DNA from 2 places in the Paenibacillus sp. FSL H7-0735 genome. Region 2 is predicted to be linked to the other one. Evidence: a T-box and tRNA genes for the amino acid it is inferred to sense, from the RefSeq annotation. Region 2 holds a T-box; the other holds one or more tRNA genes.
The links. The T-box of region 2 lies ahead of NSS82_RS26580 (arginine--tRNA ligase). A T-box ahead of a tRNA ligase gene usually reads a tRNA of that ligase, here a tRNA-Arg.
Positions count from the first base shown of each region.

Region 1: it encodes a tRNA-Arg, which carries the amino acid that the T-box ahead of NSS82_RS26580 (arginine--tRNA ligase) is inferred to sense. The anticodon was not compared.

Region 1 is NZ_JBBOZH010000001.1:5,740,149-5,747,425, reverse strand. It holds rRNA gene NSS82_RS26085 (16S ribosomal RNA) at 1-181, shown strand, start outside; rRNA gene NSS82_RS26080 (23S ribosomal RNA) at 414-3,340, shown strand; rRNA gene rrf (5S ribosomal RNA) at 3,469-3,585, shown strand; tRNA gene NSS82_RS26070 (tRNA-Glu) at 4,157-4,231, shown strand; tRNA gene NSS82_RS26065 (tRNA-Val) at 4,321-4,396, shown strand; tRNA gene NSS82_RS26060 (tRNA-Met) at 4,486-4,562, shown strand; tRNA gene NSS82_RS26055 (tRNA-Asp) at 4,588-4,665, shown strand; tRNA gene NSS82_RS26050 (tRNA-Lys) at 4,680-4,752, shown strand; tRNA gene NSS82_RS26045 (tRNA-Gly) at 4,789-4,863, shown strand; tRNA gene NSS82_RS26040 (tRNA-Arg) at 4,874-4,950, shown strand; tRNA gene NSS82_RS26035 (tRNA-Leu) at 4,970-5,048, shown strand; gene NSS82_RS26030 (RNA polymerase sigma factor) at 5,248-5,817, shown strand; gene NSS82_RS26025 (radical SAM/SPASM domain-containing protein) at 6,503-7,277, shown strand, end outside.
Region 2 is NZ_JBBOZH010000001.1:5,856,775-5,864,051, forward strand. It holds gene NSS82_RS26555 (glycosyltransferase family 2 protein) at 1-664, opposite strand, end outside; gene NSS82_RS26560 (glycosyltransferase) at 801-2,327, shown strand; partial or broken gene NSS82_RS26565 (transposase) at 2,326-2,487, shown strand; gene NSS82_RS26570 (hypothetical protein) at 2,607-4,253, opposite strand; gene NSS82_RS26575 (hypothetical protein) at 4,747-5,100, opposite strand; T-box leader at 5,373-5,591, shown strand; gene NSS82_RS26580 (arginine--tRNA ligase) at 5,632-7,277, shown strand, end outside.

The sequences.
Region 1 (7,277 bases), 120 kb from region 2:
TGCCGCGGTGAATACGTTCCCGGGTCTTGTACACACCGCCCGTCACACCACGAGAGTTTACAACACCCGAAGTCGGTGGGGTAACCCGCAAGGGAGCCAGCCGCCGAAGGTGGGGTAGATGATTGGGGTGAAGTCGTAACAAGGTAGCCGTATCGGAAGGTGCGGCTGGATCACCTCCTTTCTATGGAGAATCGTTCTCTGCAATGAGAACATTCAAATCGGGAGCTCAGCTTCCAAAACTCAGGTTTAGGCCTGTTACTCACTCGTTGCTCAGTTTTGAGAGTTTAAGCTCTCAAGTAAGACTTGATCCTTGAAAACTGGATACCGAAACGAATTTGCGTTTTAGAACATCTTTTAGCAACTTGTGCAAACAAGTAAATGTTATTAGTGAGATTTTTCTTCGGAAGAATCAAGGTTAAGCTAATAAGAGCACACGGAGGATGCCTAGGCGCCAGGAGCCGACGAAGGACGTGGCGAACAACGAAACTGCCTCGGGGAGCTGTAAGCAAGCTTTGATCCGGGGGTGTCCGAATGGGGAAACCCAGCTGTGGTAATTCGCAGTTACTCATTTCTGAATACATAGGAAATGTAGAGGCAGACCAGGGGAACTGAAACATCTAAGTACCCTGAGGAAGAGAAAACAATAGTGATTCCGTCAGTAGCGGCGAGCGAACGCGGAACAGCCTAAACCTAAGAGCTTGCTCTTAGGGGTTGTGGGACGTCTCACATGGAGTTACAAAGGAATATGGTAGGTGAAGAGGTCTGGAAAGGCCCGCGATAGAGGTAAAAGCCCTGTAACCTAAACTGTATTCTCTCCGAGACGGATCCCGAGTAGTGCGGGGCACGTGAAACCCCGTATGAATCCAGCAGGACCATCTGCTAAGGCTAAATACTACCTGGCGACCGATAGTGAAACAGTACCGTGAGGGAAAGGTGAAAAGCACCCCGGAAGGGGAGTGAAATAGAACCTGAAACCGTGTGCTTACAAAAAGTCAGAGCCCGATCTATGGGTGATGGCGTGCCTTTTGTAGAATGAACCGGCGAGTTACGTTTAACATGCAAGGTTAAGCCGAGAAGGTGGAGCCGCAGCGAAAGCGAGTCTGAATAGGGCGACTTAGTATGTGGACGTAGACCCGAAACCGTGTGATCTACCCCTGTCCAGGGTGAAGGTGCGGTAACACGCACTGGAGGCCCGAACCCACGTACGTTGAAAAGTGCGGGGATGAGGTGGGGGTAGCGGAGAAATTCCAATCGAACTCGGAGATAGCTGGTTCTCCCCGAAATAGCTTTAGGGCTAGCCTCGGTATAAGAGTAGTGGAGGTAGAGCACTGATTGGGTGCGGGGTCCGCAAGGATTACCAAGCTCAGTCAAACTCCGAATGCCATATACTTATTGCCGGGAGTCAGACAGTGAGTGCTAAGATCCATTGTCAAAAGGGAAACAGCCCAGACCATCAGCTAAGGTCCCCAAGTGTGTGTTAAGTGGGAAAGGATGTGGAGTTGCACAGACAACCAGGATGTTGGCTTAGAAGCAGCCACCATTGAAAGAGTGCGTAATAGCTCACTGGTCGAGTGACTCTGCGCCGAAAATGTAACGGGGCTAAACACACCACCGAAGCTATGGCTAGATACGTATGTATCTGGGGTAGGGGAGCGTTGTGTAGGGGTTGAAGGTGTACTGAAAAGAGCGCTGGACACTACACAAGTGAGAATGCCGGTATGAGTAACGAAAAGATCAGTGAGAATCTGATCCGCCGAAAGCCCAAGGTTTCCTGAGGAAGGCTCGTCCGCTCAGGGTAAGTCGGGACCTAAGGCGAGGCCGAAAGGCGTAGTCGAAGGACAACAGTTTGAAATTACTGTACCACCGTAATCCGCTATGAGCGATGGGGTGACGCAGGAGGGTAGTGACGCGGACTGATGGATGTCCGTCTAAGCAGTGAGGCTGATGTGTAGGCAAATCCGCACATCGTTAAGGCTGGGCTGTGATGGGGAGCGAAAATTATAGTAGCGAAGGTCATGATCTCACACTGCCAAGAAAAGCCTCTAGCCAGGAGAAGGTGCCCGTACCGCAAACCGACACAGGTAGGCGAGAAGAGAATTCTAAGGCGCGCGGAAGAACTCTCGTTAAGGAACTCGGCAAAATGACCCCGTAACTTCGGGAGAAGGGGTGCCCCGGTAGTGTGAATAGCACGAGGGGGCCGCAGTGAAAAGGCCCAAGCGACTGTTTAGCAAAAACACAGGTCTGTGCGAAGCCGCAAGGCGAAGTATACGGGCTGACGCCTGCCCGGTGCTGGAAGGTTAAGGGGAGTGGTTAGGGGTAACCCGAAGCTATGAACCGAAGCCCCAGTAAACGGCGGCCGTAACTATAACGGTCCTAAGGTAGCGAAATTCCTTGTCAGGTAAATTCTGACCCGCACGAATGGCGTAACGACTTGGGCGCTGTCTCAACGAGAGATCCGGTGAAATTTTAATACCTGTGAAGATGCAGGTTACCCGCGACAAGACGGAAAGACCCCATGGAGCTTTACTGCAGCTTGATATTGAATTTGGGTACGATCTGTACAGGATAGGTGGGAGCCGTAGAAATCGGAGCGCAAGCTTCGGTGGAGGCGCCGTTGGGATACCACCCTGATCGTATCTAGGTTCTAACCTAGTACCCTAATCGGGTACGGGGACCGTGTCAGGCGGGCAGTTTGACTGGGGCGGTCGCCTCCTAAAGAGTAACGGAGGCGTTCCAAGGTTCCCTCAGAATGGTTGGAAATCATTCGCAGAGTGCAAAGGCATAAGGGAGCTTGACTGCGAGACCTACAAGTCGAGCAGGGACGAAAGTCGGACTTAGTGATCCGGTGGTACCGCATGGAAGGGCCATCGCTCAACGGATAAAAGCTACCCTGGGGATAACAGGCTTATCTCCCCCAAGAGTCCACATCGACGGGGAGGTTTGGCACCTCGATGTCGGCTCATCGCATCCTGGGGCTGAAGTAGGTCCCAAGGGTTGGGCTGTTCGCCCATTAAAGCGGTACGCGAGCTGGGTTCAGAACGTCGTGAGACAGTTCGGTCCCTATCTGTCGTGGGCGCAGGAAATTTGAGAGGAGCTGTCCTTAGTACGAGAGGACCGGGATGGACGTACCGCTGGTGCACCAGTTGTTCCGCCAGGAGCATGGCTGGGTAGCTACGTACGGACGGGATAAGCGCTGAAAGCATCTAAGCGTGAAGCCCCCCTCAAGATGAGATTTCCCAATTAGTAAGACCCCTTGAAGACGACGAGGTAGATAGGTTGGAGGTGGAAGTGCAGTAATGCATGGAGCTGACCAATACTAATCGGTCGAGGGCTTATCCTATACTTAGAATGCAAATTCGTTTCGGATTCAGTTTTCAGGCATCAAGCCTGAAATACGCTTAGAAATTCATTGTCACTTCTGGTGATGAACCGAATTTCACGCGGCAGCGTCTGTTTCACAGACGCATGTTTGGTGGCGATAGCGGAGGGGTTCCACGCGTACCCATCCCGAACACGACCGTTAAGCCCTCCAGCGCCGATGGTACTTGGACCGAAGGGTCCTGGGAGAGTAGGACGTTGCCAAGCACGCAAGACCACTGTTGAGTAATCGACAGTGGTCTTTTTGTTGTACGATATTTAGCAGCTTATTATAAGGATAGGCAATCACTGTGAAGTGGTTTTTGAATGAAATTTGGTTCAGGGAAGACACAAACCGCATATGAAATGTATCGAAGAAAAACATAGCTAGCGAATATGATGGAATAATTATCGTGCCTATGACCCTAATGAATCCGGATTATTGCAGGGAAATCATCGGCAAGTTAATGGATGGAGGTATAGAGCTTTATCATTTTAGTTTGTGTGCCTCCCGAGAGACCTTGCTAAGAGATTAAGCGTTAGAGGTGAAGGAAAAGACTCTTGGGCTGCTCAGCAGATCGACAGGTGCATCACAGGGCTTGATCACGAGGTGTTTAAGCAGCATCTAGACACGAATGATAGAACTACGGGTGAAATTGTTGAGATAATAGCTCAAAAGCTTCATATCAATCTATTTCCTAGTGAAGAGTAGAAAGAAAAATAATTAGTTTAGGTATTGCTATACTTAATAATACATGATATAATCTTTTTTGTTGTCAAAACAATTTATTTTTAAAACGGCCCGTTGGTCAAGGGGTTAAGACACCTCCCTTTCACGGAGGTAACATGGGTTCGAATCCCATACGGGTCACCATTTCTTCTTGAAACGGCATTAGACTTCTAGAAAAAATGGTTGCATTACAGATTTGATTATGTTATGATAATTAAGTTGCTTCTTTACATGGAGGCTTAGCTCAGCTGGGAGAGCATCTGCCTTACAAGCAGAGGGTCGGGGGTTCGATCCCCTCAGCCTCCACCATAACACATCCCCAAAAGTGAAGTTAATGCTTCACTGAGGATTCCGGATACTTTCCGGGGAATCCAAGGAAATTAATACTTTTTTACTGACGCGGGGTGGAGCAGCCCGGTAGCTCGTCGGGCTCATAACCCGAAGGTCGCAGGTTCAAATCCTGCCCCCGCAACCAATTTTCATTAAGCAATTATTCTTCTGGAACCGTGGTGTAGTTGGCCTAACATGCCTGCCTGTCACGCAGGAGACCGCGGGTTCGAATCCCGTCGGTTCCGCCATTTTCTTGCTTTATGAGCCATTAGCTCAGTTGGTAGAGCACCTGACTTTTAATCAGGGTGTCGAAGGTTCGAGTCCTTCATGGCTCACTTCTTTAGTGAGTCGGACATCAATACATACCGTGTGCGGACGTGGCTCAGCGGTAGAGCATCGCCTTGCCAAGGCGAGGGTCGCGGGTTCGATTCCCGTCGTCCGCTCCATATAAATTTTGCGCCCTTAGCTCAGCTGGATAGAGCGTTTGACTACGAATCAAAAGGCCGGGAGTTCGAATCTCTCAGGGCGCGCCATATTTTAACTTAATACTTTGCCGGTGTGGCGGAATGGCAGACGCGCTCGACTCAAAATCGAGAGGGAAACCGTGGAGGTTCGAGTCCTCTCACCGGTATATCGAAAAAACTTGTAAGATTGCTTCCAGCAATTTTACAAGTTTTTTTTATTTTTTAAATATAGCTATTTCTAGTGGTCTTTTTGTTTCGCTGAATGCTTCTAGTAGCATATATTGTGAATCATACATCACTTCCAAAATAAGGTTTATCAACTATTATTATGTATTATAATGTAAATTAAAGGGAGTGAAAATATTCATGTTCTTCACCATCCTATCTACTGTAGAAGTTAACGAGGATGTTGTATTTCTAACAGAACTATACGATAGGTATTATCCTATTATGAAAAAGAAGGCTTATGAGATCTTGCAGGACTATGATATTGTTGATGATATGATACAGGAGTCCTTCGTCAGACTAATCAGTAAAGCCGCATTATTGCGTTCCCTAGACCTGCATAAACAAGTATCCTATCTGGTCCATACCGTACATAATACTAGTATTAATCATGCGAAGCAGCGCAAAAGACATCTGAATCATACCTCTTCAGGGATAACCGCTGACAGTATAGAGCAAATAGCCGACAAGCAGCCTAGCATCGAGGAGATGTATAGCCTCAAGGAGGATTACACAGAGATTGCCAAGATACTCAGTGAGTTATCAGAACGGGATCAGACTTTATTGTATAACAAGTACATTCTTGAATGGAGTGATCACAAGCTTGCTGCTTCTATGGATGTCCAAGCGGTGAATATTAGATCCTATTTGACCAGAGCCAGGCGCAGAGCAATGAAGCTGCTTCTTAAGAATGGCGGAAGTGGAGTATGAAGAAACATCTGCATAAGAAAAAAATAGAGGGAAATTACGAAGAAATCTTTATTTGCATGACCTTAGAGAGTAGAATATGCTGAACCTGCTGTACAGGAGAAGATAATAATACCCTTTATAGTATATCTCGGTGACATCTGTTTCGCTGACTATTGAGAGTGGGAGAACAATAAAGAATTATACGGATTATGATACTTCTATTACTCTCACCCTACAAAAGAGGTAAAACAGCAGCAATCAATGGTCTGATGTGAAGTCTTGGACCTAGTCTTTCTCGAGCATGGGCTAACATGCTTCGAACGGGTTTAACTATGTCAATTCCGGGAATACCTACCGGGTGGTACATATAACAAAATTTGTGGAATATAGTACGGTTCTGGAGACAATAAACTCCTATTCGTATGAATTCAAGTATTAAGACTCCGATTCTAGCCTAGCAAAAAAGAGCAGCGCTTATGCTGCTCTTTTTTGATTTAGAGTGTTGCAGGTTTCTATGCGAAGTTGTCTATTAAAATATGGGGCTCGGTTTAGTCTTATCAAGTAGAGTTTTCGCCTACTAAACTTCATAACCTAGATGTGGTAAGACCAAAAAGTAACATATTAAAAAAATAATGTGTTGATATTTTTTTAATATGTTACTATAATAATATTCAAGAGTTGTATTTTAATGGCAGGAGGTAATGAAATGGATTTATATAAAGATAACTTCGAAAACTTTTCAGAACTCTTTAATTACATCCAAGAATACAAAAAAGAAAAACCAGCACAAACAGCACTTTCCATAGGGAAGATATTCTCTGAACATAACTTTTACTACTTCTACGATAGTGGTACAAGTAAGGTTGTGATGCTTGACAATGATATAGCTCAGTTATTTGAATTGTTAATTTCCTCTAATAAAAGCTTAGATGAATTAAATCAATATATTTATGCTCACAACGTTAATGTAGATGAATTAATGACTTCAATTAATGAGGAGGATTTATTCAAAGGATTCAAAATTAAGCACTTATATAATGACATATCCCTAGAGTATATAAAAAATGAAATGAATACAGGGACAACGCAACTCATTTTGGAATTAACTGGAAAATGCAACATGCGTTGTCGCTATTGTATATATCATGATGGGTATCCTCACAATCGGGCGTTTACTTCAAAAAGAATGTCATCTGATACGGCGCTTAAATCTATTGATTACATGAAACTTTATGGGGATCAGCAGGAAGTTTCTATTACTTTTTATGGTGGAGAGCCTTTACTTGAATTCGAGCTATTAAAAGAAGTTATTGAATACTCGAAGGTTGCTTTAGCAGGAAGGACTATACAATTTTCTTTTACTACTAACTTGTCTGTATTAACCCCCAAAATGGCTGAATATTTTTCTACCGTTGACAATTTATCTATTCTTTGTAGCATTGATGGTCCCAAAGAAATACATGATATGTATCGAGTTTATA
Region 2 (7,277 bases):
TAGGATGTATGCGGAAATAGCTTAGAGGTTCTGGAATATACACTGCTTTTCCTTTGGATAGTAAGTTTAACCAAGAGGCTAAATCATTGAGAAGAGAATACTGTTTTCCTGAATACACTCCAAATCGATCGATAAGATCGGCTTTTTTGAATAATACCGTTGTAGGTTCACCTATTACATTTAAGCAACGACTTAATGCAATATTTGCAAGCTGCTTACCGTCCATGATCCTTGTTTCTTGATATAACCTATTCGTTGCATAGAGAGGAGGGATAATTACACCTGATTCATTAATCGTTTGTCGGTATGAGGTAACCAGCGTAATGTTTTCAAATTCTCGAAAATAGCAGATCATCTTTGCAATTTTTTCTTTATGAAATACATCATCATCCATTAAGTAATTGATATATTCCCCGGATGCCAAGTTATAGCACTTATGCCAATTTTCAAGAAAAAGATTTTTTTCATTTTTGAAATATTTTATTTGAGGAAACGCATTTAAATAGGGAACTAGCATCTCTTGTACATTATTATTCGAGCTATCATCACAGATGACGATTTCTATATTCGGATAGGTCTGTTCGAGTACACTATCAATGGCGATTTGAAGCGTATGCGGTCGGTTATAAGCAGGTATTACTACACTCACTAAAGGGTATTTCACATGAATCCACCTTTCTAATTCGGCAATGTGGATTTTTTTCATTTGCTAACATACACATAAACACTCCCATATATATATTAATGAGGCATCGAAATGATGATAAAAATGTCTTCACAACTAGTAAAGGGGAATGTTCATGTCACTCGATTTCACTCCATTATTGACAGCTCATCTTTTTGTAGCTGATACGGTGTTAAAGAAAGAGCTTGAAAGGTTTGTAGAGAGAATGGAAGAAAGCCATATTACCGTAAATCAGTATGCAGCAGGCCATCCTTTACAAGAGACTTTTTTCCAAGGACCTCACATCTATATTTCTTTGGGTGAGGGTTGGGGCGCGTTTAGTGCTCTTATTGAATTGCCTAAGCATGAAAAAAAACGCTGGTTGCACTTTCATTCACCTAACGAAATTCAGCCTGAACATTTATTTTTCTGCTGGCTCAAAGCTACAGACCCTCTCCCAGAGAATCGGATGATTCCTCCAACTCGTTTTTCATCAGGCACACCCTTAATATCCGTATTTACTGCCGCCTACAGATCCAAAGAGAAAATTGATCGGCCTTATCAATCCTTATTGAAACAGACATATACAAATTGGGAATGGGTAATCGTAGATGATTCCGGTGATGATGATGAGACATATAGACAATATTTACTTCCACTAAATGACTATCGTGTTCGCAGATATCGTCAAGACTCACGTAATGGTTATATCGGGGCAAATAAAAGGTATGCTGCAGGGCTATGCAGAGGAGAAATATTAGTAGAAGTCGATCATGATGATGAGCTGACAGCTGAATGCCTTGAGAAAATCGTCAGTGCGTTTAAGCAAAATCCAGATTGTGGGTTTGTATATGGGGATTGTGCCGAGGTGTTTGCAGAAAGTAACTATGCGCATTGGTACGGTTGGGACTGCGGCTTTGGTTACAGTATTCATTACCGGGTCTGGCTGCATGACATGAACCGGTGGCAAAATGCTCAGAAACATACAACTATTAACGGGAAGACCATTTCTCACCTTGTCGGTTTGCCTAATCACCCTCGTGCTTGGACAAGAGATTGCTACCATCTAATCGGAGGACATCGAGATGAATTATTGGTAGCAGATGATTACGACATGCTGGTACGTACATTTCTTTGTACTAAAATTGTACAGATCCCTGATTTGTTATACATCCAATATCGCAATGAACATGGGAATAATACCACTTTTTTAAGGAATAAACAGATTCAAATTCTGGTTCGGCAATTAATGAGAGCATACAATCAAAGAATTACAATGAGATTAATCGAGCTTGATTTACCGGAAAAAATACCGTATAACCGCATATGGGAGACCTCCGTTAATGATCCTGCCCGGAAATCTGCGCATGTGATTCATGAGGATTCTTCCCGTTACTCAATACTGTTTCCGATTCCATATAGTTGTCCTAAAGAGCACATCCAATTAATGAAAACACTCCAAAGGGCTGTTGAAAACAATTTTAAGAACACAGAGATAGTGGTTGTTGGAAGAATTCCGGAGGAAGTTGAAATCTATGCCTCTAAAGCTCCTACCGGTGCCATACGATGGTGGCCGATGCAGCAAAAGGATTCACTCGAAACTTGTATACAATATGCCAAATACATTGCTTCGTGTAAGGAAAAGGTGGTTGTATTACCGTAAGCCGGAGCCTGTGTTTGGCGATATAAAGAATAACCGTGGTTTTAAGAGATTCCTACTTCGTCGCTTACCAAAAGTAAGTATAGAAGTCGGGTGGCTTTCTCTTGCCCACAATCTACTAAAGAAGGCTTCAGTGAACGCAAAAAAAACACGAAGGAGCTAAGCATCTACAAACCGCTTAGCTCCTTCGTCCATTCGTATTTCAGTAATGTTTGGCACTTAGGTTATTCCAAAGATACTTTTGGGACAGCCCCATTAAAGTACACCATTAACTTGAATCCCTCAGGATCTATTATAACACTGTAGGTCCTTGAGGTCCTTGATCTCCTTGTGGTCCTTGTACGCCTTGAGGTCCTTGATCACCCTGTGGTCCTTGTACGCCTTGTGGTCCTTGATCTCCTTGTGGTCCTTGTACGCCTTGAGGCCCTTGATCACCTTGTGGTCCTTGTACGCCTTGAGGTCCTTGATCACCCTGTGGTCCTTGTACGCCTTGAGGTCCTTGATCACCTTGCGGTCCTTGTACGCCTTGAGGTCCTTGATCTCCTTGCGGTCCTTGTGCGCCTTGAGGTCCTTGATCACCTTGCGGTCCTTGTACGCCTTGTGGTCCTTGATCACCTTGTGGTCCTTGATCACCTTGTGGTCCTTGATCACCTTGTGGTCCTTGATCACCTTGTGGTCCTTGTACGCCTTGAGGTCCTTGATCACCTTGTGGTCCTTGTACGCCTTGAGGTCCTTGATCACCTTGCGGTCCTTGTACGCCTTGAGGTCCTTGATCACCTTGCGGTCCTTGTACGCCTTGAGGTCCTTGATCACCTTGTGGTCCTTGTACGCCTTGAGGTCCTTGATCACCTTGCGGTCCTTGATCTCCTTGCGGTCCTTGATCTCCTTGTGGTCCTTGTACGCCTTGAGGTCCTTGATCTCCTTGTGGTCCTTGATCACCTTGAGGTCCTTGATCACCTTGTGGTCCTTGTACGCCTTGAGGTCCTTGATCACCTTGTGGTCCTTGTACGCCTTGAGGTCCTTGATCTCCTTGTGGTCCTTGTACGCCTTGAGGTCCTTGATCTCCTTGCGGTCCTTGTACGCCTTGAGGTCCTTGATCTCCTTGCGGTCCTTGTACGCCTTGAGGTCCTTGATCACCTTGTGGTCCTTGTACGCCTTGAGGCCCTTGATCACCTTGTGGTCCTTGATCACCTTGTGGTCCTTGTACGCCTTGAGGTCCTTGTACGCCCTGAGGTCCTTGATCACCTTGCGGTCCTTGGTCTCCTTGCGGTCCTTGATCACCTTGTGGTCCTTGTACGCCTTGAGGTCCTTGATCACCTTGTGGTCCTTGATCACCTTGCGGTCCTTGATCACCTTGCGGTCCTTGTACGCCTTGAGGTCCTTGATCACCCTGTGGTCCTTGATCTCCCTGTGGTCCTTGATCACCTTGCGGTCCTTGGTCTCCTTGCGGTCCTTGCTCACCTTGTGGTCCTTGATCACCTTGCGGTCCTTGATCACCTTGCGGTCCTTGTACGCCTTGAGGTCCTTGATCACCTTGCGGTCCTTGGTCTCCTTGCGGTCCTTGATCACCCTGTGGTCCTTGATCACCTTGCGGTCCTTGTACGCCTTGAGGTCCTTGATCACCTTGTGGTCCTTGGTCCCCTTGAGGTCCAGTATCACCCTGAGGGCCTTGAACACCTTGCGGCCCTTGAACGCCTTGAACTCCTTGAAGTCCTTGAACGCCTTGAGGTCCTTGGTCCCCTTGAGGTCCTTGTACACCTTGCGGTCCTTGGTCTCCTTGCGGTCCTTGGTCCCCTTGAAGTCCTTGGTCACCTTGCGGTCCTTGATCACCTTGCGGTCCTTGTACGCCTTGAGGTCCTTGATCACCTTGCGGTCCTTGGTCCCCTTGAGGCCCTTGAGGTCCTTGGTCTCCTTGCGGTCCAGTATCACCCTGAGGGCCTGCGATCTCGGTTCCTAAAAGTTCATCAGAGACTAATCGATGGGCAGGCACGAATTCCCCAGCAGCATTTTTACCCCATACAGAAATTTGTGTTTCATTCTCAGCTGGTCCACTTATGGTAAAGACAAACTCTATTGCATCGAAATTAGCGAAATAGCTTCTAGATAATACTTCATTAGGACCTATGGTTACTAATTCTTGTACATATAATATTCTGGTACCATTTAAATGAAAGCCCTCGATAACAACATTAGAAAAATTTACAGGATCACGATTATCCAGTTTGATTAACACGGTTTGAGTGGACCTAACACCACTAACCGGATCATTAGCAATAGGTCCTGTTGATAGTACTGCCATTACGGCACTCCCTCCTTTCTGGAAAATACAGTTAATCAAGATTTCTTGTTAAACTGCTCTTTTTTATAATATGTTTCAACTATCTATTAAGAATGTGGTTATTACCCTGCATATATGTTGAATTTATGTTTCTGACTGCTCCTCTGCAACAACTCGTTGAACATCGATAATTGCACCACTTTCGTTTCTCCCCCAAACTGAAATCTCAGTGCTTATTTCAGCAAAACCGTCTGTGGTGAACACGAATTCATATGCATCAAAGTCTGCTCCAAAATTTCTCGTAATAACTTCATTGGGTGCAATAGATATTTCTTCTAGTACGTAGAGTGTTCTGAGACTGTTTAATTTGTAACCTTGAATATGAACAGAAGAAAAATTGATAGAATCACGGTTTACAATTTTGATAATAACCGTTTTAATTGTTCTGACACCACTAACAGGATCATTTGCAATGGGTCCTGTTGATAATACTGCCATTGAGCTATTCCCTCCTTTATTAAGTATTTTTCAAAAATTCAGATTAAAAAAATACAAAATTTAAAATTGGGAAAAGGTTAATAATTCCCCTTGTATTGTATTAATGATTGGTTTCATTTGATTGTTTGAATGCCCAAAAATTTTATATTGATTTAGCTATGATTTGATAGTTTTTGAGACTTCTAAATCCCTGCAAGATGCTCAAGGAAATTGGGATTAGCTCCACCACCCTTGCTTTTTTCGAAATATTAGTTATACTGATAAAAATTATTCAAGCATCGATGAGCGGGAGAGTAGTTAACGAGATCTAGTCCTCAGCGAGCCGGGAGAGTGTAAGCCGGTACAGATCCCTTTAATGAAGCGCACCCGTGAGATGGACTTCTGAACCTTAGTAGGAAGTCCCGGCTGAAGGCCGTTATCCCGTAAGGTGGCTGAACAACTTGTTCAGCAACGAGAGTGGTACCGCGAGCGCTAAAGCCCTCGTCTCTTTTGAGACGAGGGCTTTTTTGTATTTTCAAAGGAGGGTATACCATGTTAAATCAAATCATCAAAGACGGAATCGAGCACAGTGTACAACGTGTATTCAATACCTTAGGAGCTGACTATCCAGAGGACATTGCCGTTCTGATCGAACAGCCAGCAAATCTAGAACATGGTGATTATTCATGCAATATCGCTATGCAGCTAGCCAAAACTTTACGAAAATCCCCAATGGTCATAGCAGAATTAGTGAAAGCAGAACTTCAATTCCAAGGGCGCTTCGCCGGTCTTTTACAAAAAGTTGAAGTCGCTGCTCCCGGATTTATCAATTTGTATATGAATTGGCAAAGCTGGGCTGAACATTCCTTTGAACTGCCTGCCAGCACTGGGGAAAAAGTCATTATCGAGCACACTTCTATCAACCCCAACAAAGCCGCTCACGTAGGTCATCTAAGAAACGCCTGTATCGGCGATACTCTAGTCAGAATTATGAAAAGAACTGGGTATAACGTAGAGGTTCATAACTACATTGATGATCTCGGCAATCAGCTGGCGGATACAGTTGTTGGATTATTAAATATACCTTTAGAAGGGGAACACCCACGTTTCGGTGATTTTTGCTGGGATCTTTATGCCAAAGTGAACAAAGAATATGCGCTGAACCCAGAGATGACACACAAGCGCACAGATATACTCCACTCACTTGAACAAGGGGGCGGTAACGAAGCCTGGCTGGGCAACCTTGTAGCTGAACGCATCGTTAGAGAGCATGTAGAGGAAATGAAACATTTTGGGATTTATTATGATTTGCTGGTATGGGAGAGCAGTATTTTAAAAGAGGGATTTTGGGCAGCCGCAGCTGAGCTACTGAAGCAGACAGCCGTTTTTGTACAAGAGACTGAAGGTAAACTCGCAGGCTGCTGGGTGCTGAAGCAAGGAACAGAGGCTAACATTGGAGCGGATTCAGAGGAGCATCATCTCGATAAGGTGCTGGTGCGTTCGAATGGGATTTTAACGTATACAGCCAAAGATATTGCCTATCATCTCTGGAAATTTGGTCTTTTGACCAAAGATTTCTCCTATAGCGAATTCTCGTCCGGTTTATGGACAACTGGATTAACTGGAACCCAAGAATCTTATGGGCAGGCGGACAGAGTCATCAATGTGATCGATTACAGACAGGAATATCCACAACAGATGGTTAAGCAAGCCTTAGGGGCACTAGGTTATAACGAGCAAGCAGACAAACTCCATCATGTGAGTTATGGTGTTGTATCTCTTAGTCCCGCCTCGGCGGCCGAGCTGGGTATAGATATTTCAGAAGGCAAAACTTCTTATGCTATGTCCGGACGCCAGGGAATCGGGATTAAGGTAAGCGATCTGGTGGAGCTTATGGAACAGAACATTGAGCACTCACGTTCCGATAAAGACGGCCTCTCCAGCCGATTGATTGCCACTGCTGCGATTCGCTACTATCTGCTACGGTTTAATTTGGGAACGGAAATCGTGTTTGATTTCAAACAGGCTACCGAAATATCCGGCAATACCGGAGTTTATCTGATGTATACTTTTGCGCGTGCGACAAGTGTTTTGAGTAAAGCTACGATCCCAGTCCTTACAGCTGCCGCACAGCTTCAGTTCCCTTCCGAATTGGAAAAAGCAGAGCTTGCGCTGCTAAGACAGCTAAGTCTCTGGCC